Regions from separate parts of the Rhodococcus sp. NPDC003348 genome, predicted to be linked through region 2. Evidence: riboswitches for the same ligand, from Rfam matches in the RefSeq annotation. Region 2 holds a riboswitch; each other region holds the start of a gene.
What was found. Region 2 has a riboswitch for S-adenosylmethionine ahead of ACWDU4_RS15140 (putative leader peptide). Riboswitches for the same ligand answer to the same signal wherever they lie in the genome.

Region 1 (5,701 bases), on a different contig from region 2:
ATCGGAGTGGCGGACACCGGTGCGCAGCAGATCGGTGCGGTCACGTCGAGCACGGGCAGCGCCTTGGGCATGAGTCCGATCATCCCAGCCTCTTGACATATGTCAAGAAGGTGGCGCACCCTGGGCCCCGCAAGTAATTCGACATATGCCACAAAGGTTGGCACTTCGAGGAGGCCGCCATGTCCCGCGCCCAGCTCGCCCTCAACGTCGACGACCTCGACCAGGCGATCACGTTCTACTCCAAGCTGTTCGGCACCGCACCCGCGAAGCGCAAGCCCGGCTACGCGAACTTCGCGATCACCGAGCCGCCCCTCAAACTGGTGCTGCTGGAGAACCCCGGCAAGGGCGGCACCATCAACCACCTCGGCGTCGAGGTCGAGTCGACCGAGCGGGTGCACCAGGAGATCGCCCGCCTGTCCGGAGAGGGCCTGTTCACCGAGGAGGAGATGAACACCACCTGCTGCTTCGCCACCCAGGACAAGGTGTGGGTGACCGGCCCGGCCGGCGAGAAATGGGAGGTCTACACCGTCCTCGCCGACTCGGACGCCTTCGGGACCAGCCCGCAACTGCTTGCCACCGGCGAGGAGAACTCGGACGGCACCTGCTGCGGCACCGCGGCGTCCTCCACGTCGTGCTGCTGACCGCGGCTTCGGTCCGGTGACCACGGCAACTCCGGTCGGCAGGCTCTCCACCCTCGACCGTTACCTACCCGTCTGGATCGGCGCCGCCATGGTCGCCGGACTGATGCTCGGCCGCGCACTTCCGGGGATCAACACCGCGATCGAGAAGGTGCAGGTCGACGGCATCTCGCTGCCGATCGCCCTCGGCCTGCTGATCATGATGTATCCGGTCCTGGCGAAGGTCCGCTACGACCGTCTGGGCTCCGTCACCGGGGACCGCAGGCTCCTCGTCGGCTCCCTGTTCCTGAACTGGGTCCTCGGGCCCGCGCTGATGTTCGCCCTCGCCTGGATCTTCCTTCCGGATCTACCCGAGTACCGAACCGGACTGATCATCGTGGGCCTGGCCCGCTGCATCGCGATGGTGGTCATCTGGAACGACCTGGCCTGCGGCGACCGCGAGGCTGCCGCCGTGCTGGTGGCGATCAACTCGGTCTTCCAGGTGATCATGTTCGCCGTCCTCGGCTGGTTCTACCTGTCGGTGCTGCCCGGTTGGCTGGGTTTCGAGCAGACCACCATCGACGCCTCGCCCTGGCAGATCGCGAAGTCGGTGCTGATCTTCCTCGGTCTGCCACTGGTCGCCGGCTACCTCACACGCCGCTACGGAGAGAAGGCCAGGGGTCGCGACTGGTACGAGTCGACCTTCCTGCCGAGGATCGGCCCGTGGGCCCTGTACGGACTGCTCTTCACAATCGTGGTGCTCTTCGCGCTGCAGGGCGACCAGATCACCTCCCACCCGTGGGACGTTGTGCGGATTGCCATCCCCCTGCTCGCCTACTTCGCCATCATGTGGGGTGGCGGCTACCTACTGGGCGCCGCCCTCGGACTCGGCTACGCACGCACGACCACGCTGGCGTTCACCGCCGCCGGCAACAATTTCGAACTCGCCATCGCCGTCGCGATCGCCACCTACGGCGCGAACTCGGGGCAGGCGCTCGCCGGTGTGGTCGGTCCCCTGATCGAGGTCCCGGTCCTGGTCGGGCTCGTCTACGTCTCGCTCGCCCTGCGTGGGCGATTCTCCCGAAAGGTGCCCGCATGACACCCAGCGTCCTGTTCGTCTGCGTCCACAACGCCGGCCGTTCCCAGATGGCCGCCGCGTTCCTGACACACCTCGCAGGGGACGCGATCGAGGTCAGGTCGGCGGGCAGCGCACCGGCGGAGTCCGTCAACCCGGCCGCCGTGGTCGCGATGGCGGAGGTCGGGATCGACATTTCCGCGCAGAGCCCGAAGGTCCTCACCACCGACGCGGTGCAGACGTCCGACGTGGTGATCACCATGGGTTGCGGGGACACCTGTCCGTGGTTTCCCGGCGTCAGCTACCGCGACTGGGCCGTCGACGACCCCGCAGGCAAGGGCCTAGACGACGTCCGCCCGGTCCGGGACGAGATCCGCGCCCTCGTCGAGGCGCTGATCGCAGAATTGCTGCCCGCGTGAACCGAACCCGTTGTCGAGGGTGTGACCGGTACCGCTAAGATCGCTGCCAGGTCATGAGTGCCAGTGCCAAGCCCCGGCTCGCTGGTCGGCAACCCTCCATCCGCGGTGGGGTGCCCCGGGTGATGACCTGGTCCTCCGGAACGGAGGACAAGCGCGGGTCCGCTGGGACGGACCCACCAACCGGGCCACGACCCACCGGAGGTTTCACCATGTGTTGTTGTCGCAGATAGGCCCCAGCCAGCCCCGGGCGCCCTTGCCGCGCCTCATCTCCCGACACTCTTGGAGCAGAGCCAACTCATGAGCGAGAACGCAACCGATCCGACCGCCAACTGGACCTTCGAGACCAAGCAGATCCACGCCGGCCAGACATCGGACGCCACCACCAAGGCACGCGCGCTGCCGATCTACCAGACCACCTCGTACACGTTCGACAACACCGACCACGCCGCCGCGCTGTTCGGGCTCGCCGAGCCGGGCAACATCTACACCCGGATCATGAACCCGACGCAGGACGCGGTCGAGCAGCGGATCACCGCGCTCGAGGGCGGCGTGGCCTCGCTGCTGCTGTCCTCCGGTCAGGCCGCGTCGACCTTCGCGCTGCTGAACATCGCGGGCGCCGGCAGCCACGTGGTGTCCAGCCCGAGCCTGTACGGCGGCACCTACAACCTCTTCCACTACACGCTGCCGAAGCTCGGCATCGAGGTCACCTTCGTCGAGGATCCGGACGACCTGGAGCAGTGGAAGGCCGCGATCCGCCCGAACACGGTCGCGTTCTACGGCGAGTCCATCGCGAACCCGCGCAACGACGTCCTCGACATCCCCGGCATCTCCGAGGTCGGGCACGCCGCCGGCATCCCGCTGATCGTCGACAACACCGTCGCCACCCCGTACCTGCTGCGCCCGCTCGAGCACGGCGCCGACATCGTCGTGCACTCGGCGACGAAGTACCTGGGCGGCCACGGCACCGCGATCGCCGGTGTCATCGTCGACGGCGGCACCTTCGACTGGACTCAGGGTCGCCACCCCGGCTTCACCACCCCGGACCCGAGCTACCACGGCGTCGTGTTCGCCGACCTCGGTGCGCCGGCCTACGCCCTCAAGGCGCGGGTCCAGCTGCTCCGCGATCTCGGGTCGGCGGTCTCGCCGTTCAACGCGTTCCTGATCAGCCAGGGCATCGAGACCCTGAGCCTGCGCATCGAGCGGCACGTGCAGAACGCCACCGCGGTTGCCGAGTTCCTGCAGGGCCGGGACGAGGTCACCTCGGTCTCCTATGCCGGTCTGCCCAGCTCGCCCTGGTACGAGCGGGCCCAGAAGCTGGCCCCGAAGGGCGCGGGCGCGATCGTCGCGTTCGAACTCGCCGGCGGTGTCGAGGCGGGCAAGAAGTTCGTCGACGCCCTGACCCTGCACAGCCACGTCGCTAACATCGGCGACGTGCGCTCACTCGTCATCCACCCCGCGTCCACCACCCACGCCCAGCTGAGCGCGGAGGAGCAGCTGGCGTCCGGCGTCACCCCGGGCCTGGTTCGCCTGGCGGTCGGCATCGAGGGCATCGACGACATCCTGGCCGACCTCGAAACCGGTTTCGCGGCGGCGGCATCTTGACGATCGGTTCCGTTTCGGGCGCCCGTCCGGCCGGGTCCCACGAGGGATTCCCGTCGCCGGACGGGCGGCTGACGTCCGTCTCCATCGGCGCGGTGACGCTCGAGAGCGGCGCGGTGCTCCCCGACGTCACTCTGGCCGTGCAGGTGTGGGGCGAACCGAACAAGACCCGCGACAACGTGGTGCTCGTCGAGCACGCACTGACCGGTGACTCACACGTGACCGGGCCTGCCGACGCCGACAACCCGTCGCCCGGGTGGTGGGACGGCATGGTCGGCCCCGGCGCGCCCATCGACACCGACGAGTGGTGCGTGCTGGCCACCAATGTGCTCGGCGGTTGCCGCGGCACCACCGGCCCTGGCTCGATCGCCCCGGACGGCCGACCGTGGGGATCCCGGTTCCCGGCGATCTCCATCCGCGACCAGGTGGCAGCCGAGGTGGCGCTCGCGGACCGGCTCGGCATCGAACGGTTCGCCGCGGTGCTCGGCGGGTCGATGGGCGGCATGCGCACCCTGGAGTGGATCGTCGGCCAGCCGGAGCGGGTCGCGGCCGCACTCGTCCTGGCCGTGGGCGCCCGCGCGACGGCGGATCAGATCGGCACGCAGACCACCCAGATCGCAGCTGTCACCTCCGATCCGGACTGGCTGGGCGGCGACTACCACGGCACGGGCCGCAGACCCGAGGCCGGGCTGCGTATCGCGCGCAGGATCGCGCACCTGACCTACCGCACGGAGAGCGAACTCGACGCGCGCTTCGCGAACGACGCCCAGCAGGGCGAGAACCCGCTCGACGGCGGCCGCTACGCCGTTCAGAGCTACCTCGAGCACCAGGCCGACAAGCTGGTGGCCCGTTTCGACCCGGGCACCTACGTGTTGCTGACCGAGGCGATGAACCGCCACGACATCGGTCGCGGTCGCGGCGGCATCGAGGCGGCACTGGCCTCCTGCACCGTCCCGACCATCGTCGGTGGCGTCGACTCGGACCGGCTCTACCCGCTGTGGCAGCAGCGGGAGATCGCCACCCACCTCGCCGGATGCGAGGGTTTGCGGGTGGTGAACTCGAAGGACGGTCACGACGGATTCCTCACCGAGGCGGCGTGGGTCACCACCCTGCTCGGCGAGACGATGGCACTGGCCAGGGCACACCGCACCGACTGCCGCGTCCGCTAGACAGCCCACACCGGGCCCGTCCCGGCGGGCGGATGTCACGACACGCGCGTGGTTCGTGGCGCCCTCAACACCAAATCGTTAGCATCGGAAACGTGTCTGTGACCGACCCGCCGCCCGTACGCTCCGCACCCGACGGGCAGCCCGCGCCTGCAGCGTCGGGAGCGCGATGGCCACTCCCGACGGACGGGACACGGATCGCGATCGACATCGGACCGTTGCACCTCGAGAACGGTGTCGTGCTCCCCGACGTCGTCCTCGCCGTCCAGTGCTGGGGCACGCCGACCCCGGCCCGCGACAACATCGTGCTGGTCGAGCATGCCCTGACCGGCGATTCCCACGTCACCGGCGAGGCGGGACCGGGCTTGCCCCTCGCCGGCTGGTGGAACGAGCAGGTCGGACCCGGCGCGCCGATCGACACCGAGGAATGGTGCGTGGTGGCGGCGAACGTGCTCGGCGGGTGTGACGGCTCCACCGGCCCCTCGTCTCGGGCACCTGACAACGCCCCGTGGGGGTCGCGGTTCCCGGCGATCTCCATCCGCGACCAGGTCGCCGCCGAGGTCGCGCTCGCGGACCTGCTCGGAATCGATCGCTTCGCGGCAGTCGTCGGCGGCTCGATGGGTGGCATGCGCACCCTGGAGTGGATCGTCGGCCATCCGACACGGGTGGAGGCCGCGATGGTCCTGGCGGTCGGTGCCCGCGCGAGCGCGGACCAGATCGGCACCCAGAGCACCCAGATCGCCGCGATCACCGGCGACCCCGACTGGCAGGGCGGCGACTACCACGACACCGGCCGCTCCCCCGAGGCCGGCCTGGCCCTGGCGC
Region 2 (5,701 bases):
CACGGCGAGCACCAGAGCGGTGAATGCCAGCGCCAGGGTGCCCGGAACAGCCGAGGCGATCGCGTCCGTCACCGACTGGCCGGTGGAGATGGACGTACCGAAGTCACCCCGGACCGCGGCCGTGAGCGCGTTCCAGTACTGCACCCACACCGGCTGGTCCAACCCGTATCGGGCCTGCAGCTGCGCGACCGCGTCGGCATCGATCGCGGCACCGCTGGCGGCGGCGGAGTCCACCGCCATGCTCACCGGGTCGGACGGCAGCAGGTACAGCACGACGAACGACACGGTGAAGGCCGCCCACAGCACGCCGATCGCCTGCAGCACGCGGGATCCGAGATATCGAGTCATCGGCTACTCGCTGAGCCAGGTGTCGAAGAACTGCAGGCGTGCGGATGCCTCGAACTTGAGGTCCTGCACGGTGGCACCGGCACCGATGGCCTGGGACAGCTCGACGGTGGGAAGCCACAATCCGTTGTCGAGGACCAACTGCTGCGCCCTCTCGATCAGCTCTCCCCGCTGCGCCGGCTCGGTGGTCCGCAGCTGGGCGGCAAGCACCTCGTCGAGCTCGGGGATCGGACCGCGGGCGTTGAGATTACGGCCGTCGATCCCGAAGGCGGTGCGCAGGATGTCACCGTCTGCGCGGGTGCTGTTGTAGTAGGTGGAGTCGTAGTCCTTGGTCGACTGCCGGGCGGTTTGCTCGGCCGTCGAGACGAGTTCGAGTTGCAGGTCGATGCCCACGGCGCGCAGCTGTTGCTGGACGAGCTCGAGGATGGCCTGGTTTCCGGCGAACACCGCGCTGAAGGTGACCTTGAAGCTCAGCGGCTTCCCATCCTTGGCACGGATACCGTCCGGGCCGGGCTTCCAGCCGGCCTCGTCGAGGATCTTCCTCGCTGCGTCCGGGTCGTAGGTGGCCGCCGGGAGTTCCACGTAGTTTGGGGTCGCGTAGGCGAGTGTGCTGGTGGCGGGCCGAAAGTCGGGCCCGAGCACGGTGTCGACGAGCTCCTGCCGGTTGATCGCGGGGACGATTGCGGCGCGCACCGCCGGGTCGGCGAGGACGCCGCGGGTCACGTTCGGCTGGAATCCGAAGGGAATACCCGGGTTCGACGTGGTGAGGATCCGACCCCCGGAACCCTCGATCTGCGGAGCGTCCTGGGGAAGGGCATCGGAGACGGCGTCGAGCTGGCCGGACGCCAGCGATCCACTGCGCACGCCGGATTCGGGCACGATGGTGAACTCGATCTTGTCGAGATAGGCCTCGCCGTCGTGCGCGAACACGTCCGAACCCCAGGCGTAGCCGGCGCGCTTGGCCAGGGTTGCCGACTTGTCCTGGACGTAGCTCTCGTAGACGAACGGGCCGGTACCGGACAGGTTGCCCGCGCACCGCTGCTCCGCGGTCTTCGCGACGTCGGTATCGGACAGGAAGCCGAGCTGCACCGTGGAAGCGGCCTGCAGGAACTGCGAATTCGGCGACGAGAAGCCGACCTGCACGGTGCGTGGGTCCACCACGGTGGCGCCGGTGTAGCCCGACAGGTAGCTGGCAGCCAGAGGCGCCTTCGCCCCGGTCAGTGCGTTCAGGATCGAGTCGAAGTTCTTCTTGACCGACTCCGCGGTGAACGCGGAGCCGTCGCTGAAGGTCACCCCGTCGCGCAGGTGAAACGTGAACGAGGTCGCGTCGGCATTGACGTCCCAGCTCTCCGCGAGCCACGGCTTCGGTTCCCCGGTCTCGGGGTCCTGGTCGGTGAGCGAATCGACCACCTGCCGGGCCACGTAGATCGTTTGGTTGGAACCGGATTGGGCCGGGTCCGCGCAGGTCGGGGCGCCCGAAAGCCCGTACCGCAGGGTGCCGCCCGCATGTGGGGTACCGGCATCGGTCCCGCCGGCCGCGTCGGCGGACCCGCACGCGGTCAGGCCCGCGGTCAGTGCCGCGGATGCGGCCAACGCGAGCGCGGCTCGACGCCGGCGATGGGCAGAAGTTGACGACAAGAACACCGAGGGCTCCATTTTCTCTACACGCACAGATCGCTGCACGGCGCCGGGGCACCGCGTGTGCGGTGCCCCGGCACCGAAACGGGGGCTGATCCGATCAGGACTTCGGGGCGAACGAGGCTGTGGACGAACAGGTTCCGGAAGCGACACGGCACAGGTCGATGTGCAGCCGCGCCCATGCGGTCACGAAGCCCATGCCGATCATGCCAACGCCTCCATCGTTCCCGGCGGTAGCACCCTCTCCTGACGATCAGGGGGTTGCTGCGACGTCGTCGAGCCGGGTCTCTCGGTCGCTCTGGATGGTCGATGCCGATGTTAATGATCCACCTGTCCCTGACAAAGCCTTAACGTCAGCGCGATCGAAACCCTTCTCCGAGATGCCATGTCGATACGTTGGGGTCGGTTGATCGCCCGAGGGTGTGCGCCTCGCGCATCTGCGCGATGTCACCTTCGGAAATCGCATCCGGCTGTCACCGATGTCTCGGTACACGGCCGTCGCCGGTGTTCCCGGCGACTGGGCCTGAACCCCACGCTCGACCCGCAAAACCAAACGAGCAGGCCGAGCAGATCCACGAATCTGGTCAATCTGTCGGACACCCGAAGTAGAATTCGAACATGAGTTCGACAATCGGGGGCGGGGGAGTTGGCCAGGTGGAACACCACCTGGCCGCCCTCGATGCCGCCGTCGACGGCCTGCTCGGGGTGGGACTGGTCGGACTGTCGGACGGTGACGTTGTAGAAGTGATGCAGCGGTTCGAGACGTCGCTGAGGAAGGCCTCCTCGGTCGGGAACCGGCTCGTCGTCGAGGCCGGCGAACGCTCACTTCCGGGAACCCTGGCCTGCCGATCGATCAACGAATTCCTCGTCCAGACACTGCGAATCTCGGGAGGCGACGCGGCCGCGCGGGTCAAGCGGGCACGCAAGACCGGGGTGTGGCACACCGTCGTGGGGGAACCGATGGAACCCACCTTGCCGGAAACGTCCGCCGCACTGACCGACGGCGCGATCGGTGTCGATCATGTCCGGGTGATCGCGCAGGTGATGCGCAAGGTTCCGCACGGAACCGACGTCGACAAGATCGAGGTCGCCGAACGGATCCTCGCCGACACCGCCCGCTCCACCACTCCCGAAGACGTGACGATGATCGGCGTCCATCTGCTCGCGCACCTGGCGGCCGACGGCGACGTTCCCGACGAGAAGGATCGCAAACGACGCCGCGGGCTGCGGATCGGGAAGCAGGGCCCCGATCTCATGACGCCGGTCTCCGGACTGCTCGATCCGGAGTTGCGGGCGATGTTGGAGCCGGTGCTGGCGAAACTCGCACGACCCGGCATGAACAACCCCGACGATCCCGAGTCGCCCAGGGGCGACGTGGACTCGCCGGACCTGGATCGCACCGCACTCGCGAAGGCCGCCGCCCGCGACACCCGCACTGCGTGCAACGCAACCACGACGCCATGAAAGCCGCTCTACGACAACTACTGTCATCGGGTGTGCTGGGTGCTCATCGGGGATTGCCGGTGACCGCGATCATCACCATGACCCTGAAGCAACTCGAACAAGCGACCGGGATCGTCACCACCGCCTCCGGTGGCATCGTCCCCATTTCGGATGCGCTGCGGATGGCCGAGCAGGCCCATCCGGTGCTCGTTCTGTTCGATCACCGCGGACGACCACTGCACCTCGGACGCTCGAAACGTCTCGCGTCCGCCGATCAACGCCTTGCGCTGATCGCCGCGTCCGGTGGCTGCACCCGCCCCGGCTGCGACGCACCCGCCTCGATTACCGCCGTCCATCACATCCGTGAGTGGAAGGACGACGGGCGTACCGACATCACCAACGAGGACCTCGCCTGCGATGCCTGCCACGCCCTCGTCCACGACGGACCGGGCGGCTGGAAGACCCGCACCGCACCCGACGGCACCGAGCACGCCGGGCGGACCGAGTGGATCGCACCGAGACACATCGACCCGGGACAAGGACCGAGGGTCAATCACAGACATCACCTCGACGAGATCATCGCCGAGTCCGTCAAACACGCCCGTGCACGCCGCGAAGCCGAAGTGCGCGAACATCACCGCCGCTGGCAACACGGGATGAGCGGTGTCGACCATGGTGGCGGTGACGACGACGCGCCGTGACCCGAGGTCGCCCACTCCGGGTGGAAAGCAACGGTCACCCAGCGGAACCGGCTACCCGACGGTGACGGGGTGCGCCGGAACAGGCAGAGCGAGGTTGTCGCGCAGTGTCGTGCCCGTGTACTCACTGCGCAGGACGCCGCGGTCCTGCAGGTGCGGCACGACCTGGTCGACGAACTCGTCGAGGCCCGTGGGCACGAGGTGCGAACCGATGATGAAGCCGTCGGATCCGTCGCTGCGCACGAAGGTGTCGATCTGCTCGGCGATCTGTGCGGCGGTCCCGACGATCGGGCCCCGCTCGAACTGGTCGGCGACGGTCTCGCGCAGTGTCAGCTTCTTCTCCTCCGACACCGCACGGAGTTTCGCCACGGTGTCGAAGCGGTCCTGGTGGATGAACGCGCGGCCCTGAATGATCGGCGGTGCCTCCGGGTCGGGGTCGATGTCGGGGATCGGCCCGTCCGGGTCGTACGCCGACAGGTCTCGGTTCCACAACTGCTCGAGCAGGATCAGTGCGGTCTGGCCGGTGACCTGCTGGTCGCGGATCTCCAGGTACTTCTCGCGGGCGTCGGCTTCGCTGTCGCCGAGCACGAAGCTCGCCGACGGCAGGATCTTCAGATCGTCCGCGCTGCGGCCGGCGGCGACGGCGCGAGCCTTGACGTCCCGGTAGTACTCGGCCGCCTCCGGCAGGCTCCCGTACGGCGAGAAGATCGCGTCGGCGTTGGCGGCAGCGAAGTCGCGTCCCTGCGGCGACACCCCGGCCTGCAGGAGGACCGGCCGGCCCTGCGGGCTGCGCGGAACCGTGAAACGGCCACGGATGTCGAACTGGTCGCCGTGGAACTCGAACGCACCGGCGTCCGGCCGGTTCAGGAATCGGCCGCTGCCCCGGTCGGCGACGATGTCGTCTTCCCGCCACGAATCCCACAGCTGCCGCACGGCTTCGACGGCTTCCTCGGCGCGGATGTACCGCTGCGAGTGCGGCAGGAATCCCCCACGACGGAAGTTCCGGCCGGTGAACGCGTCGAACGACGTGACGACGTTCCACGCGGCACGACCGCCGGACAGTTGATCGAGCGTCGCGAATTGGCGGGCCAGCTCGTACGGTTCGTTGAACGTGGCGTTGATCGTTCCGGCCAGGCCGAGGTGTTCGGTGACCGCAGCCAGGGACGCGAGCACCGTGAAGGTGTCCGGGCGGCCGATGATGTCCTGGTCGAAGATCTCGCCGGCGCGTTCGCGCAGCACGAGACCCTCCGCGAGGAAGAAGAAGTCGAACTTGCCGCGTTCGGCGGTGCGGGCGGTGTGCTCGAACGAGTCGAACTCGATCTGGCTGCCGGCCTCCGGATGCCACCACGCTGTGTGGTGGTTGACGCCACCGAGGTAGGCGCCGAGGATGACCTGCTTCTTGGGTGTGCTCATGGGTCCGTCTCTCCTGGGATCAGGCTGCCGGAGTTCCGGCCGCGTAGCGGTTGGGGACGTCGGTGGGCAGACCAAGAAGCCCGCGCAGCGAGGTGTCGGGATACTCGGTGCGGAAGAGTCCGCGCCGCTGCAGTTCCGGCACCAGCACCGTGGTGACGGCCTCG
Region 3 (5,701 bases), on a different contig from region 2:
TCGCGCCGGCGAGGGTGCGCTCCTGCCGGTTCTTGAACTCCTCGGTGCCTGCGATCTTCATCGCGACGGCCTTCGCGGCGATCGCGTGCATCAGCGGCCCGCCCTGCTGGCCGGGGAACACCGCGGAGTTCAGCTTCTTGGCCCACTCCTGCTTGGCGAGGATCATGCCCGAGCGCGGACCGCCGAGGGTCTTGTGGACGGTGGTGGAGACGACGTCGGCGTGCGGCACCGGCGACGGGTGCAGACCGGCGGCGACGAGGCCGGCGAAGTGCGCCATGTCGACCCACAGCTTGGCGTCGATCTCGTCCGCGATCGACCGGAACGCCGCGAAGTCGAGGTGCCGCGGGTAGGCGGACCAGCCTGCGATCAGGACCTGGGGACGCTCGGCGAGGGCGATCTCGCGGACCTTGTCCATGTCGACGACGTGGGTGTCCTCGCGGACGCCGTACGACGCGACCTGGTACAGCTTGCCGGAGAAGTTGAGCTTCATGCCGTGCGTGAGGTGACCGCCGTGCGCGAGGTCCATGCCGAGCAGCTTCTCGCCCGGGTTCATCAGCGCCATCAGCACCGCGGCGTTGGCCTGCGCGCCGGCATGCGGCTGCACGTTCGCGAACTCCGCACCGAAGACGGCCTTGGCGCGCTCACGCGCGAGGTTCTCGACGACGTCGACGTGCTCGCAGCCGCCGTAGTAGCGGCGGCCGGGGTAGCCCTCGGCGTACTTGTTGGTCAGCACGCTGCCCTGGGCCTGCAGCACCGCGCGGGGAACGAAGTTCTCCGAGGCGATCATTTCCAGGGTGTCGCGCTGACGGGCCAGCTCACCGTTCATTGCCGCGGCGACCTCGGGGTCGAGTTCGGCGAGCGAAGCGTTGTTCACGTCGGTGCTGGGCACAGCGGTCATCGAGGGATCTCCAAGCGAAAGGCCGGGCAGGGGCAGGTCTCATTGTAGGGCCAGGTCAGTGACCCCCAACCACGGGTTCCCGGGAACGAGACCCGCGGCACCGTCCCGATCGCCGGGACGGGCCGCCGGCACCGGCACGGCCGCGGTTAACGTCCACGGCGATCCCACCCGCCACCGACCTCGGGAGCACACGGATGACCCTCGACGATCTGCTCGCCGAACGCGCGATCACCCGCGCCCTGACCTTGATCGCCCGTGCGATGGACGACCGCGCCTGGGAGGCCCTCGACCACCTGGTCCTCCCGGACGCGACCGCGAACCTGGGCACCGGCGAGCTGGATGGTCGCGTCGAGATGGTCTCAAGCATCCGGTCGTTCCTGGACGCCTGCGGGCCGACGCAGCACCTGCTCGGCAATGTCGTCGTCGACGTCGACGGGGACACCGCGACCAGCCGCGCGTACGTCTCGGATCTGCACCTCGGAACCGGTGAGCGCGCGGGCGTGACCTTCCAGACCCTCGGCGACTACCACGACACCTGGGTCCGGCGCGGCGACGCGTGGCTGCTGGCCCGCCGCGTCAAACTCTCCCGCGGGCACGTCGGATCCTTCGCCGTCCTCGGCCCCGGCCCCGAGGGCTGGTCACCGCGCGGCTGAGGGCGCCACCCGCGACGCTCCACAGACGGCGGCCTGCTGCGGAGCGGCGAGGTTGAACAGGAGGTTCCCTCCGGGGCCGGACGGCACAGCCAGCGCGTGCCACCCCGACTTCCAGCGGGCGAAGCCGCCGGTGCGCCGCAGCGCGGCCGCGAGTCGACGCGCGTCGTGGTGCCAGCGAACCACCACTTCGTCGGGCCATTCCAGTCGGATCAGACCGTCGGACTGCACCACGGCGAGGACGTCGATCGACCGCTCGTCCTCCCAGCTCTTGCGGGCGTGGATGAAGTGCACCTGGTGACCGGGCCCGTAGCTGGTGCAGCGGTGGTCGACGGCCGGAACGTCGTTGGACGGATGGGGCATGTGAAACTCCCGAGTTCCTCGGGCCTCCCGGAATCCCGGGGGCGCTCGTGCCGGCACCGGTCGGTGTCAGCCACTTCGTCACCCGAGCCACCCGCGAGCGTGGGGTTGGCGGCCGTCCAGTCGGGGCTTGGCGACGGCACTCGTGAAGCGGCCCCAGTGTATGCGACCGGACCCCGGTCAGCGCAAAACGGACGGGATGAGCGGCTCGTCGAGCAGCCGCCGGAACCGTTCGGAGCGCTCCTCGGCGTTCCCGCCGCGGTCCAGCCACGATCCGAGCAGGCGATACCCCTCCACATAGGTGGAGGTGTAGGCCCGCCACAACGGCGACGACAGGAACCGCAGGGACTGCCGGGCCCGTTCCGGGGTGGTGAGGTTCCACGTCTGCAGGAACTGCGCGACGTCGTCGTGCGAACGACCCCGATCGTGCAGCAGCAGCGCCGCGTCCTGCCGCACCCCGAGCAGCTTCGAGGACGCGTTCGACAGCGCCTCCGCACGCTCGCCGTCGAACCGCAGCCCGAGGTCGGCGTAGATCTCCTGCGCCCACTTCCCCCATCCCTGCCCCTGGGTCACCCCGCCGGCTCCGCTCCCGCGCCCGACGATCGCACCGAGCGCGAGGTCCGCGAGCCCCTCCGCCATCAGGCACTGTGGGGTGTTGACCAGGAAGATGGTGTGTTCGATCTGGCCGGCGTCGACCAGGCCGGCTTCCTTGCGGCAGTGCTCGGTGTGGTGTCCCGGGTATGCCTCGTGCGCGATCAGATGCGGCAGATTCGCCATGTGCTGCTTGAGGTCCGAGTTGATCGCGACCTTGGACCGGTAGTTGCCGAGGTAGTAGTTGAAGCCCGACCAGGGCTTGTCGCCGACCACCTCGTACTCGACGCGTTCGGTCTCCGGGAGCGGGTAGCGGGCCCGCACCAGGTCGCGCAGTGCGGACGAGAACGCCTCGACGCAGTCGGCGAGCCGTTCCGGTGGGATCTCGTCGGCCGCACGGTGCGCCTGAAGTCGCTGGGCCAGCGGCTGGTTCCCGTCGCCGGCGAGCACCTCGTCCATCGCCCGGTGCGCGTCCCGGTAGTCCTCGACCGACCCCGGTTCGATCCGCACGTCGAAGTAGGCGTGAACCTCGTCGACGAAGCCGATCTTCTCCCCCGCGAACGTGCGGGCCGAGCATTCGAGTGCGCGCAGATGGACGCCGAGGAACTCAGCGCGATCGGCGGGCAGGTCGACGTTCGGCAGTTCGCCCCGCAGGTGCGCGGCGCGGCGGGCCAGTTCGCGGGGCTCCGGAGGCGGCGCGTTGTCCACCTGACGCCGCAACGCCGGGTCACCGGTGAAGGCGTCGACGAACCCCTCCTCGATGCGATCGAAACCGAGTCCGAGCAGCAGATACTCGCGTACGAAGGTGGCGGCGTCCATACCTGTGAACCCTAGTGTCCGGACCCGGCGCGGCGCTCCGGTGTGGGGACGCGCACAATTCCCCTATGCAGATCGAGGCCGGGACGCGCGCATGGCGAGGGTGAGCGAAAGCAGCCCGTACGTCGAATTCGACCGAAAGCAGTGGCGGACACTGCGCAAGTCGACACCGCTCGTGCTCACGGAGGAAGAGCTCCAGGGCATGCGCGGCCTCGGCGAGCAGATCGACCTCGACGAGGTCGCCGAGGTGTACCTGCCGCTGTCCCGGCTGATCCACCTGCAGGTCGCCGCCCGGCAGCGCCTGTTCGCCGCGACCGCGACGTTCCTCGGCGAGAAGCACCCGGACCGGCAGGTGCCGTTCGTGATCGGGGTTGCCGGGTCGGTCGCGGTCGGCAAGTCCACCACCGCCCGCGTCCTGCAGGCCCTGCTCGCCCGCTGGGACCACCACCCTCGGGTGGACCTGGTGACCACCGACGGGTTCCTCTACCCGACAGCGGAACTGACCCGGCGCGGCATCATGCACCGCAAGGGTTTTCCGGAGAGCTATGACCGACGCAAGCTGCTCCGCTTCGTCACCGAGGTCAAGTCGGGGGCGGAAGAGGTTGCCGCGCCGGTCTATTCGCACCGGTCCTACGACGTGGTGCCCGGCCAGTACCACCTGATCCGCCAGCCCGACATCCTGATCCTGGAGGGACTGAACGTCCTGCAGACCGGGCCCCGGCTGATGGTCTCGGACCTGTTCGACTTCTCGATCTACGTCGACGCGAAGGTGGAGGACATCGAGCGCTGGTACATCAAACGGTTCCTGGCGCTGCGCAAGACGGCGTTCGCGGACCCGAACGCCCACTTCCACCACTACTCGAACCTGTCCGACGCACACGCGACGATCGCCGCCGAGGACATCTGGAACTCGATCAACCGGCCGAACCTGGTGGAGAACATCCTGCCGACCCGCCCCCGCGCAACCCTGGTGCTGCGCAAGGACGCCGACCACTCCATCAACCGGCTACGACTGCGGAAGCTCTGACCCGCTTCCGGCCGGCGTCGATCTCCTTCGTCAGGTCACGAACGTAGCGAGCGAAGTCGACCTGAATGGTGTGCCGCGGCGCCTGGTAGTACTGGGCGAGGCTGGCACCCTCGTCGGCCTCGACGATCCGGTTCATCTCGGCGACGGAGGGCAACGCGTATGTGCCGGCGAGGATTCCGGCGACGAGTTTGCTCTGCTGCTCGGCGAGGTTGACGATCGTCGGCGATGCCTGCGCCAGCCCCATGAAGAACAGGTTGTCCACCCCGGGCCGCACGATCCGCTTGAACAGCGGGAAGCGGTGCCGCGCATCGGGTTGCAGCGCCGGATCGTCGAAGAACGGGAAGCTCATCTGGTACCCGGTCGCGCAGATGATCACATCGGCGGGGATCCGGCGTCCGTCGACGAGCCGCACGTGGTCACCGTCGAGGGCCTCGATCGCCGGGACGCAGGTCAGGTCCCCCGAGCCCGCCTTGGCGAGGAAGTCGACGCTGACCGACGGGTGCGCACCGAGCGGCTCGTGGTCGGGCGTGGGCAGACCGTAGTCCTCCATCCGGCCGAGCGACTTCTTGATCTTCCTGCGCGCGATGGACAGTCCGAGCTTGCGCGGCATCCACGGCGGCATCATCATCTTGTCCGCCGGCTTGCCCTCGCGGTACTTGCTCAGCACCCACACCCCGCGGCGGGCCGAGACCCAGACGTGCTCGGCGATCGAACGATGTGAAAGTTCGGACGCGATGTCCAGTGCCGAATTCCCCAGTCCGACGACGACGACCTTCTTGCCGCGCATGTCCACGGGGTCGAACGGGCTCCGGTACTGGTGACTGTGCATGATCGTCCCGGCGAACCGACCGGGGTAGTCCGGCATCCGCGGGTCCCAGTGGTGACCGTTGGCCACGACGAGCGCCTCGTAGGACCGGCTCTCACCGTTGTCGAGGGTGACCGTCCAGGTGCCGTCCGCCTGCCTGCGGGCCGACTCGACCCGGGTGTTGAACGTGATGGTCTCACGCAGACCGAAATAGTCGACGTAATCCCGGAAGTAGCCGTGCATCAGCGTGTGGTGCGGGAAGTGCGGCCAGTCCTCGGGGACTGGGAAGTCCTCGAACTGAAGTCGGGTGGAGGACGTGTCGATGTGCAGGCTCTCGTAGCAGGCCGAGCGGCCCGTGGGATTCCGGTAGTACCAGTTGCCACCGACCTCGTCCGACTCCTCGAAGCAGTCGTAGGAGATGCCGTGGTCCTTGAGCCGTTTGGCCGTGGTGAAGCCGGAGCAGCCGGCACCGATGATGCACACCCTGGGCATTGCCGCCATGAAATTCCCTCCCTGGAACCCCGTGCCGTTCGTGAACCTGCGACGATCAGGAC
Region 4 (5,701 bases), on a different contig from region 2:
AGGTCGTCTCGCGTCGCCGGATGCTGCAACTGAGCGGCACCCTCGGCGAGCGGGACCGCGCCGGGCGCAGCGTCGACGTGCACGTCTCGCGGGTCCGAACCAAGCTGGGCCGCTTCGGCGGACAGGTGTCGACGGTGCGCGGGTCCGGCTACCGCTTCGATCCGGACCCGCGTATCCATGTCGTCCTGGGGTGACGTGGTCACGCGTCGCCGACCACAGGCAAACCCCGTTTCGTTCTCCACCGGCTGAAGGCCACCTTCAGCCGTGAGGGGTCACGCCCGGAGCGGCGCGCGGCGGGTCAGGACGCGAGCGCGCGCCGGTCGGGTGACAACCCGAACTGCCCGAGAACCTCGCCGAGGACCGCGGACGGCTCGGTCACGCCACCCTCGTGCAGCATGGGCAGCACGTCGTCGACGACGCGGTCGAGCACCCTGGGCAGGACCAGGGGCAGCAGGGTGACACCGTCCGCCACTCCGGCGGCGCGGATGTCGGCGATCAGACCGGCCAGGCCGGACGGGGTGCCGATGTACGAGAGGGACTCCGGCACATGGGGTTCGGTCAGGCCGGCATCCAGGCGGGCCAGTTCGCGCCGGGCGGCACGGTGATCGTCGGCGAGGAGCACCTCGACGTCGAGCAGGACCGCGACCGTGTCGGGGTCGCGGCCGTCCGCCGCCGCGCGGATGCGGGCGGTCTCGCGGCGCCGCTGCGCCTCCCCGAGGTCGCGGGCTCGCACCCGGATCACGGAGCCCGGATCCCCGACGAGATCGAGGGTGGAGGAGGTGAGCTGAACCCAGTAGTCACTGAGCCCCAAAGGGATTCGGAAATCGGTGTGGGCAGCCGACGCGGGGTGGTGGCCGGCGCCGGAGAGTTCGACGGCCACATGCAGCGGCCGGACAGGACGGGACGAAAACGATGCAGACATGACTGTCCTCGGGAAGGTGGTGGAGTGACGGGTCCGGCGAGGCCGAGCTCAGACCGGACACATACCCGAGGCGGTACGGCACAGGTCGACGTGCCGGCGGCACCACTGGCCACCGATCAGGTCCACCGCGTCCGTAGTCATGACGCCGATGTTACCGTGCAGGAACACCGTTCGTCGCGCGCAGCGCGGCGAACTCGCCGACTGCGGCGATCAGGCGATCGACGTCCGCGCTGCTGCTGCCGAGTCCGAGGCTGGCCCGAACCGCCCCCTCGGCGTACCCGAGGCGCGACAGCAACGGGTGGGCGCAGAACTTGCCGTCCCGCACTCCGATGCCGTGCAGGTCCGACAGGTGGGTCGCGACCGCGCGCGGCTCGGCGCCGGCGACGGTGAAGGTGACGATGCCGACGGCGTCCGGCGAGTCCGGCCAGATCCGCAGCACCCGGACACCGTCGATCGATTCGAGTCCGGCCGTGAGTCGGTCGCACAGCACGCGCTCGTGCAGCTCGACGGCGTCGGCGTCGAACCCGGCGAGTGTCTCGCATGCCGCGGCGATCGCGACGGCGCCGAGCACGTTCGGGGTGCCCGCCTCGTGCCGCTGCGGAGCGGCGGCCCACTGCACGGCGTCGATCTCGACGTTCTTAGTGGCGCCGCCGCCGGCAAGGTAGGGCTCGGCGGCGTCCAGCCAGTCGGCGCGGCCGACGAGGGCGCCGGCGCCGAACGGCGCGTACAGCTTGTGCCCGGAGAAGGCCAGGTAGTCGACGCCGAGCTCGGCGATGTCGACGCGGCGGTGCGGCAGCAACTGGGCGGCGTCGACCAGGATCCGGGCGCCGCACTCGTGGGCGATCCGCGCGAGGCGGGCGATCGGCAGCACCTCGCCGGTCACGTTGGAGGCGCCGGTGACGGCGAGCAGTGCAGCCGGGCGGGTGCACAGTTCGGCGACGATGCGCTGGACGGTTTCCTCGACGGTGTCCGCGGAACGGACGACGCGGGCACCGTTCCGGTTCCAGGACAACAGGTTTGCGTGGTGCTCGATGTCGAGGACGACGGCCTCGCCGGGCACGCAGGAGGCGAGCAGGTTCAGTGCGTCGGTGGTGTTGCGGGTGAACACCACGACGTCGTCGGTGCGGGCCCCGACGAAGTCGGCGACCACGTCACGGGCGCCCTCGTACCGCTCGGTGCAGACCTGGGAGGCGTAGCCGGCCCCGCGGTGCACGCTGGCGTAGAACGGCAGCAGCGACTGCACCCGCTCGGCGACGGCGGACAGCGCGGGGGCACTGGCGGCGTAGTCGAAGTTGGCGTACGCGATCGAAGTGCCGTCGGCGAGCGGCGCGATCAGGTCACTGCCACAGACCGGCGCGAAAGGCGCAGTGCCATCACAGTTTTCGTTGCGAACGGCGTCGGCACAGAGGGTGGTGTCGAGTACAGCAGTCATGGCGTCATCCCTTACGTCAAGGGACTCGTGCGGTGAGGGTTGATGCATCGAGTCCGCGCTTGCCGTGTCCGGTATTGGATTCACGGCCTGGTCGTCACCCGGGGCACCCCACCGCGGTGGAGGGTTGCCGGCCAGCAAGCCGGGGCTACGCGCTGGCACTCATGACCTGAGCCGAGAATGGCAGCCGTTCGGCCGCGCTGTCAACCCGGCCACACCGAGTTCGCTGTGACTTCCATCACCTCACGCTGTGCTCGGATGCCGAATCCCGGTGCGCGGCGTGCACTCCCGACCGGCACCGGACCTGCACCCGGAAATTGGTTTGAAAACCACACCGGAACTGCGGTTTCCTGGTTCGGTGACCACCGCAACCCTGATCAGTTTCGCGGGTGTCTGCCTGCTGCTGGCGATCATGCCCGGACCCGACTCGTTCCTCGTGCTGCGCTACAGCATCGGGGGCACCCGTCCGGGTCTCGCCGCCGCGCTCGGCGTCAGCCTGGGTGGTCTCCTGTGGGCCGCGGTCGTCGCGCTCGGGTTGGCGACGCTGCTCGAACAGTCGGCGAGCGCATACCGGGTCCTCAAGATCGCCGGCGGCCTGTATCTGCTCTACCTCGGACTGCGGGCGCTGCAGCGCCGTCGTGCGGCGACGGTCGCGGACACACCCGCCCCGGTCGCCGCGGCCACGCGCCCGGTTTCGGCGTTCGGTGCGGGGGTGCTCTCGTGCGCACTGAACCCCAAGGTCGGCTTGTTCTACCTGGCCGTCGTACCGCAGTTCCTCGGTCACGTCACGCTCGGATCGGCGATGACGCTCGGTGCAGTGGAGGCCGCGGTCGCACTGGTCGTGATGAGCGGGTTCGCGGTCGCCGCGTCCCGACTGGTCGCTCTGCTGCGTAGCCCGCGGATCACAGCGCGGCTCGAGAGCGTGAGCGCAGGCATCCTCGCTGTGCTCGGCGTCGGCACCCTGGCATCGGCCGCCGGAAACGCCTGAGCCCCGTGCGCCGATATCCTGAACTGGCAAGTCGAACGTGCGGTGCATCGTGTCCGCTCGAATCCTGGAGGGCATGAAGTGTCGCGTTTTCGTCGCAAGTCCACCGCACTCGCGGCCGCGGTGGCCGCAGCGCTGTTGTTCGGCGGATGCTCGGACGGCGGCGACACCGGGTCCTCCGGCGCCGCGGCGTCCGCGACCCAGGAGTCCGAGGCGTCGATCACCTTCACCCCGGGCGACACCGACACTCCCGTGAACCCGCTGAGCCCGATCCGCGTCGACGTCACCCAGGGCACGCTGACGTCGGTGACGCTGACCAACCCGGACGGCAAGGTCATCGACGGCATCACCACACCGGACAAGACGTCCTGGAAGCCCGCCGAACCACTCGGATACGGGAAGACCTACGACCTGGCCGTGGCAGCGACCGACTCCCGCGGCGTCGCGACCACCAAGGACACGACCTTCACCACCGTCGCGCCGAACAACCAGACCCGGCTGTACCTGAACACCACCGGCGGACAGTCGATCACGGACGGCGGCACGTACGGCGTCGGCCTCGTTGTGGTGGCGCACTTCGACGAGGAGATCGGCGACCGGGCCGCCGCGGAGAAGGCGATGACGGTCACCACCACTCCCCCGGTTCAGGGATCCTGGTACTGGCTCGACGACCAGAACGCGCACTGGCGTCCGCAGGAGTACTACGCACCCGGCACCACCGTGTCGGTGGACGCGAAGATCTACGGCACCCAGCTCGGGAAGGGCCTCTACGGCGAGCAGGACGAGAAGGTCTCGTTCCGGATCGGCGACTCGCACGTCTCGATCGCCGACGACGACACCAAGATGGTGACCGTCTACGAGAACGGCCAGGTGGTCCGCGAGATGCCGACGTCGATGGGCATGGGCGGCACCGAGACGATCGGCAACACGACGCTCTCGTTCTGGACGCAGCCCGGCACCTACACGGTGATGGACAAGGCGAACCCGGTGATCATGGACTCGTCGACCTATGGGCTGCCGATCAACTCGCGCCTCGGCTACAAGGAGTCGATCAACTGGGCCACCCGGATCAGCACCGACGGCATCTACCTGCACGAGCTGGCGTCGAGCGTGTGGGCGCAGGGCAACACCAACACCTCGCACGGCTGCCTGAACCTGAACCCGACGAACGCCCAGTGGTTCTTCAACTTCTCGCAGCCCGGCGACGTCGTCGAGATCCGCAACACCGGCGGCGCCCCGCTCGAGGTGTGGCAGAACGGCGACTGGAGCGTGCCGTGGGACCAGTGGCTGGCCGGAAGCGCGCTGCACCCGTGAGTCCTTCCGTCCCCTGACGGGCCGGACGGACTCACGGGCGACGGAGACTTCTCACATACCGATCGGGAGTCCGGCGTAGTTCTCGGCGAGTCCGGTGGAGCCGGCCGCGCTGCCGGCGATCCACTGCAGTTGCGAACGCTGCAACTGCGCGTCGAACGGATCGCCGCTCTGATGCAGCATGGTCGTCATCCACCAGGAGAAGTGGGTGCAGCGCCAGACGCGACGCAGTGCGCTCTCGCTGTAGCCGTCAGCGAGGGTCTCGTCGTCCTTGCGCAGCAACGCAATCAGCGCGGGTGCCAGCAAGGCCACGTCGGAGACTGCGAGATTCAGTCCCTTCGCCCCGGTGGGCGGGACGATGTGCGCGGCGTCGCCGGCCAGGAAGAGCCGCCCGTGCCGCATCGGGGTCTGCACATAGCTGCGCATCGGCAGCACGCTCTTCTCGGTGATCGGTCCGGATTTCAGTGTCCAGCCGTCGATTCCATCGCCGAGACGCCGGCTCAACGCCTCCCAGATCCGGTCGTCCGACCACTCGGCGAGATCGGTGCCGTTGGGAACCTGGAGGTAGAGGCGGCTGACGGTGTCCGAGCGCATCGAGTGCATCGCGAAGCCGTCGGGGTGCCAGGCGTAGATCAGTTCGTCGGTGGACGGCGGCACGTCGGCGAGCACGCCGAGCCACGAGTACGGGTAGGTGCGTTCCCAGGTCCGGCGGACGCTGTCCGGAATTGCCGCCCGGCTCGGTCCGAACGAGCCGTCGCACCCGGCGATCACGGCCGCGTCGACACGGCGCTCCACACCTTTCGCGTCCACGAACGTCACGTAGGGCGAGTCGCTGTCGATGTCGTGCAGTGCGGTGTCGGTGACCTCGTAGAAGAACGGCTGGCCGGCGCCCTCGCGGGCCGCGACGAGGTCCTTGGTGACCTCGGTCTGCCCGTATACCCACACACTGCGCCCACACAGTTCGACGAAGTCGACGTGGTGCCGTTCGCCGGGCGTCTGCAGATAGATGCCGCGATGCTCCTGGCCCTCGCGGCGCAGCCGCTCGCCGAGCCCG

Region 1: it holds a riboswitch for S-adenosylmethionine, as region 2 does, so the genes downstream of both, ACWDU4_RS08710 (bifunctional o-acetylhomoserine/o-acetylserine sulfhydrylase) here and ACWDU4_RS15140 (putative leader peptide) in region 2, are expected to answer to the same signal.
Region 3: it holds a riboswitch for S-adenosylmethionine, as region 2 does, so the genes downstream of both, ACWDU4_RS20845 (hypothetical protein) here and ACWDU4_RS15140 (putative leader peptide) in region 2, are expected to answer to the same signal.
Region 4: it holds a riboswitch for S-adenosylmethionine, as region 2 does, so the genes downstream of both, ACWDU4_RS03105 (aminotransferase class V-fold PLP-dependent enzyme) here and ACWDU4_RS15140 (putative leader peptide) in region 2, are expected to answer to the same signal.

Annotation. Positions count from the first base shown of each region.
Region 1 covers NZ_JBSFRT010000009.1:100,249-105,949, reverse strand. The annotation lists gene ACWDU4_RS08730 (Rv2640c family ArsR-like transcriptional regulator) at 1-71, opposite strand, end outside; gene ACWDU4_RS08725 (ArsI/CadI family heavy metal resistance metalloenzyme) at 180-641, shown strand; gene arsB (ACR3 family arsenite efflux transporter) at 658-1,716, shown strand; gene ACWDU4_RS08715 (arsenate reductase ArsC) at 1,713-2,111, shown strand; SAM riboswitch class IV at 2,161-2,271, shown strand; gene ACWDU4_RS08710 (bifunctional o-acetylhomoserine/o-acetylserine sulfhydrylase) at 2,409-3,713, shown strand; gene metX (homoserine O-acetyltransferase MetX) at 3,710-4,879, shown strand; gene metX (homoserine O-acetyltransferase MetX) at 4,972-5,701, shown strand, end outside.
Region 2 covers NZ_JBSFRT010000020.1:90,482-96,182, reverse strand. The annotation lists gene ACWDU4_RS15150 (ABC transporter permease) at 1-348, opposite strand, end outside; gene ACWDU4_RS15145 (ABC transporter substrate-binding protein) at 352-2,001, opposite strand; gene ACWDU4_RS15140 (putative leader peptide) at 2,084-2,182, opposite strand; SAM riboswitch class I at 2,199-2,292, opposite strand; partial or broken gene ACWDU4_RS15135 (DUF222 domain-containing protein) at 2,602-3,659, shown strand; gene ACWDU4_RS15130 (HNH endonuclease signature motif containing protein) at 3,639-4,127, shown strand; gene ACWDU4_RS15125 (NtaA/DmoA family FMN-dependent monooxygenase) at 4,179-5,537, opposite strand; gene ACWDU4_RS15120 (LLM class flavin-dependent oxidoreductase) at 5,557-5,701, opposite strand, start outside.
Region 3 covers NZ_JBSFRT010000035.1:5,519-11,219, reverse strand. The annotation lists gene glyA (serine hydroxymethyltransferase) at 1-898, opposite strand, end outside; gene ACWDU4_RS20850 (nuclear transport factor 2 family protein) at 1,093-1,551, shown strand; gene ACWDU4_RS20845 (hypothetical protein) at 1,537-1,911, opposite strand; SAM riboswitch class IV at 1,950-2,059, opposite strand; gene ACWDU4_RS20840 (DUF885 domain-containing protein) at 2,089-3,318, opposite strand; gene coaA (type I pantothenate kinase) at 3,410-4,342, shown strand; gene ACWDU4_RS20830 (flavin-containing monooxygenase) at 4,314-5,648, opposite strand.
Region 4 covers NZ_JBSFRT010000003.1:131,018-136,718, forward strand. The annotation lists gene ACWDU4_RS03090 (winged helix-turn-helix domain-containing protein) at 1-194, shown strand, start outside; gene ACWDU4_RS03095 (hypothetical protein) at 299-922, opposite strand; gene ACWDU4_RS03100 (putative leader peptide) at 971-1,063, opposite strand; gene ACWDU4_RS03105 (aminotransferase class V-fold PLP-dependent enzyme) at 1,074-2,354, opposite strand; SAM riboswitch class IV at 2,405-2,521, opposite strand; gene ACWDU4_RS03110 (LysE family translocator) at 2,710-3,339, shown strand; gene ACWDU4_RS03115 (L,D-transpeptidase) at 3,418-4,650, shown strand; gene ACWDU4_RS03120 (4-hydroxybenzoate 3-monooxygenase) at 4,702-5,701, opposite strand, start outside.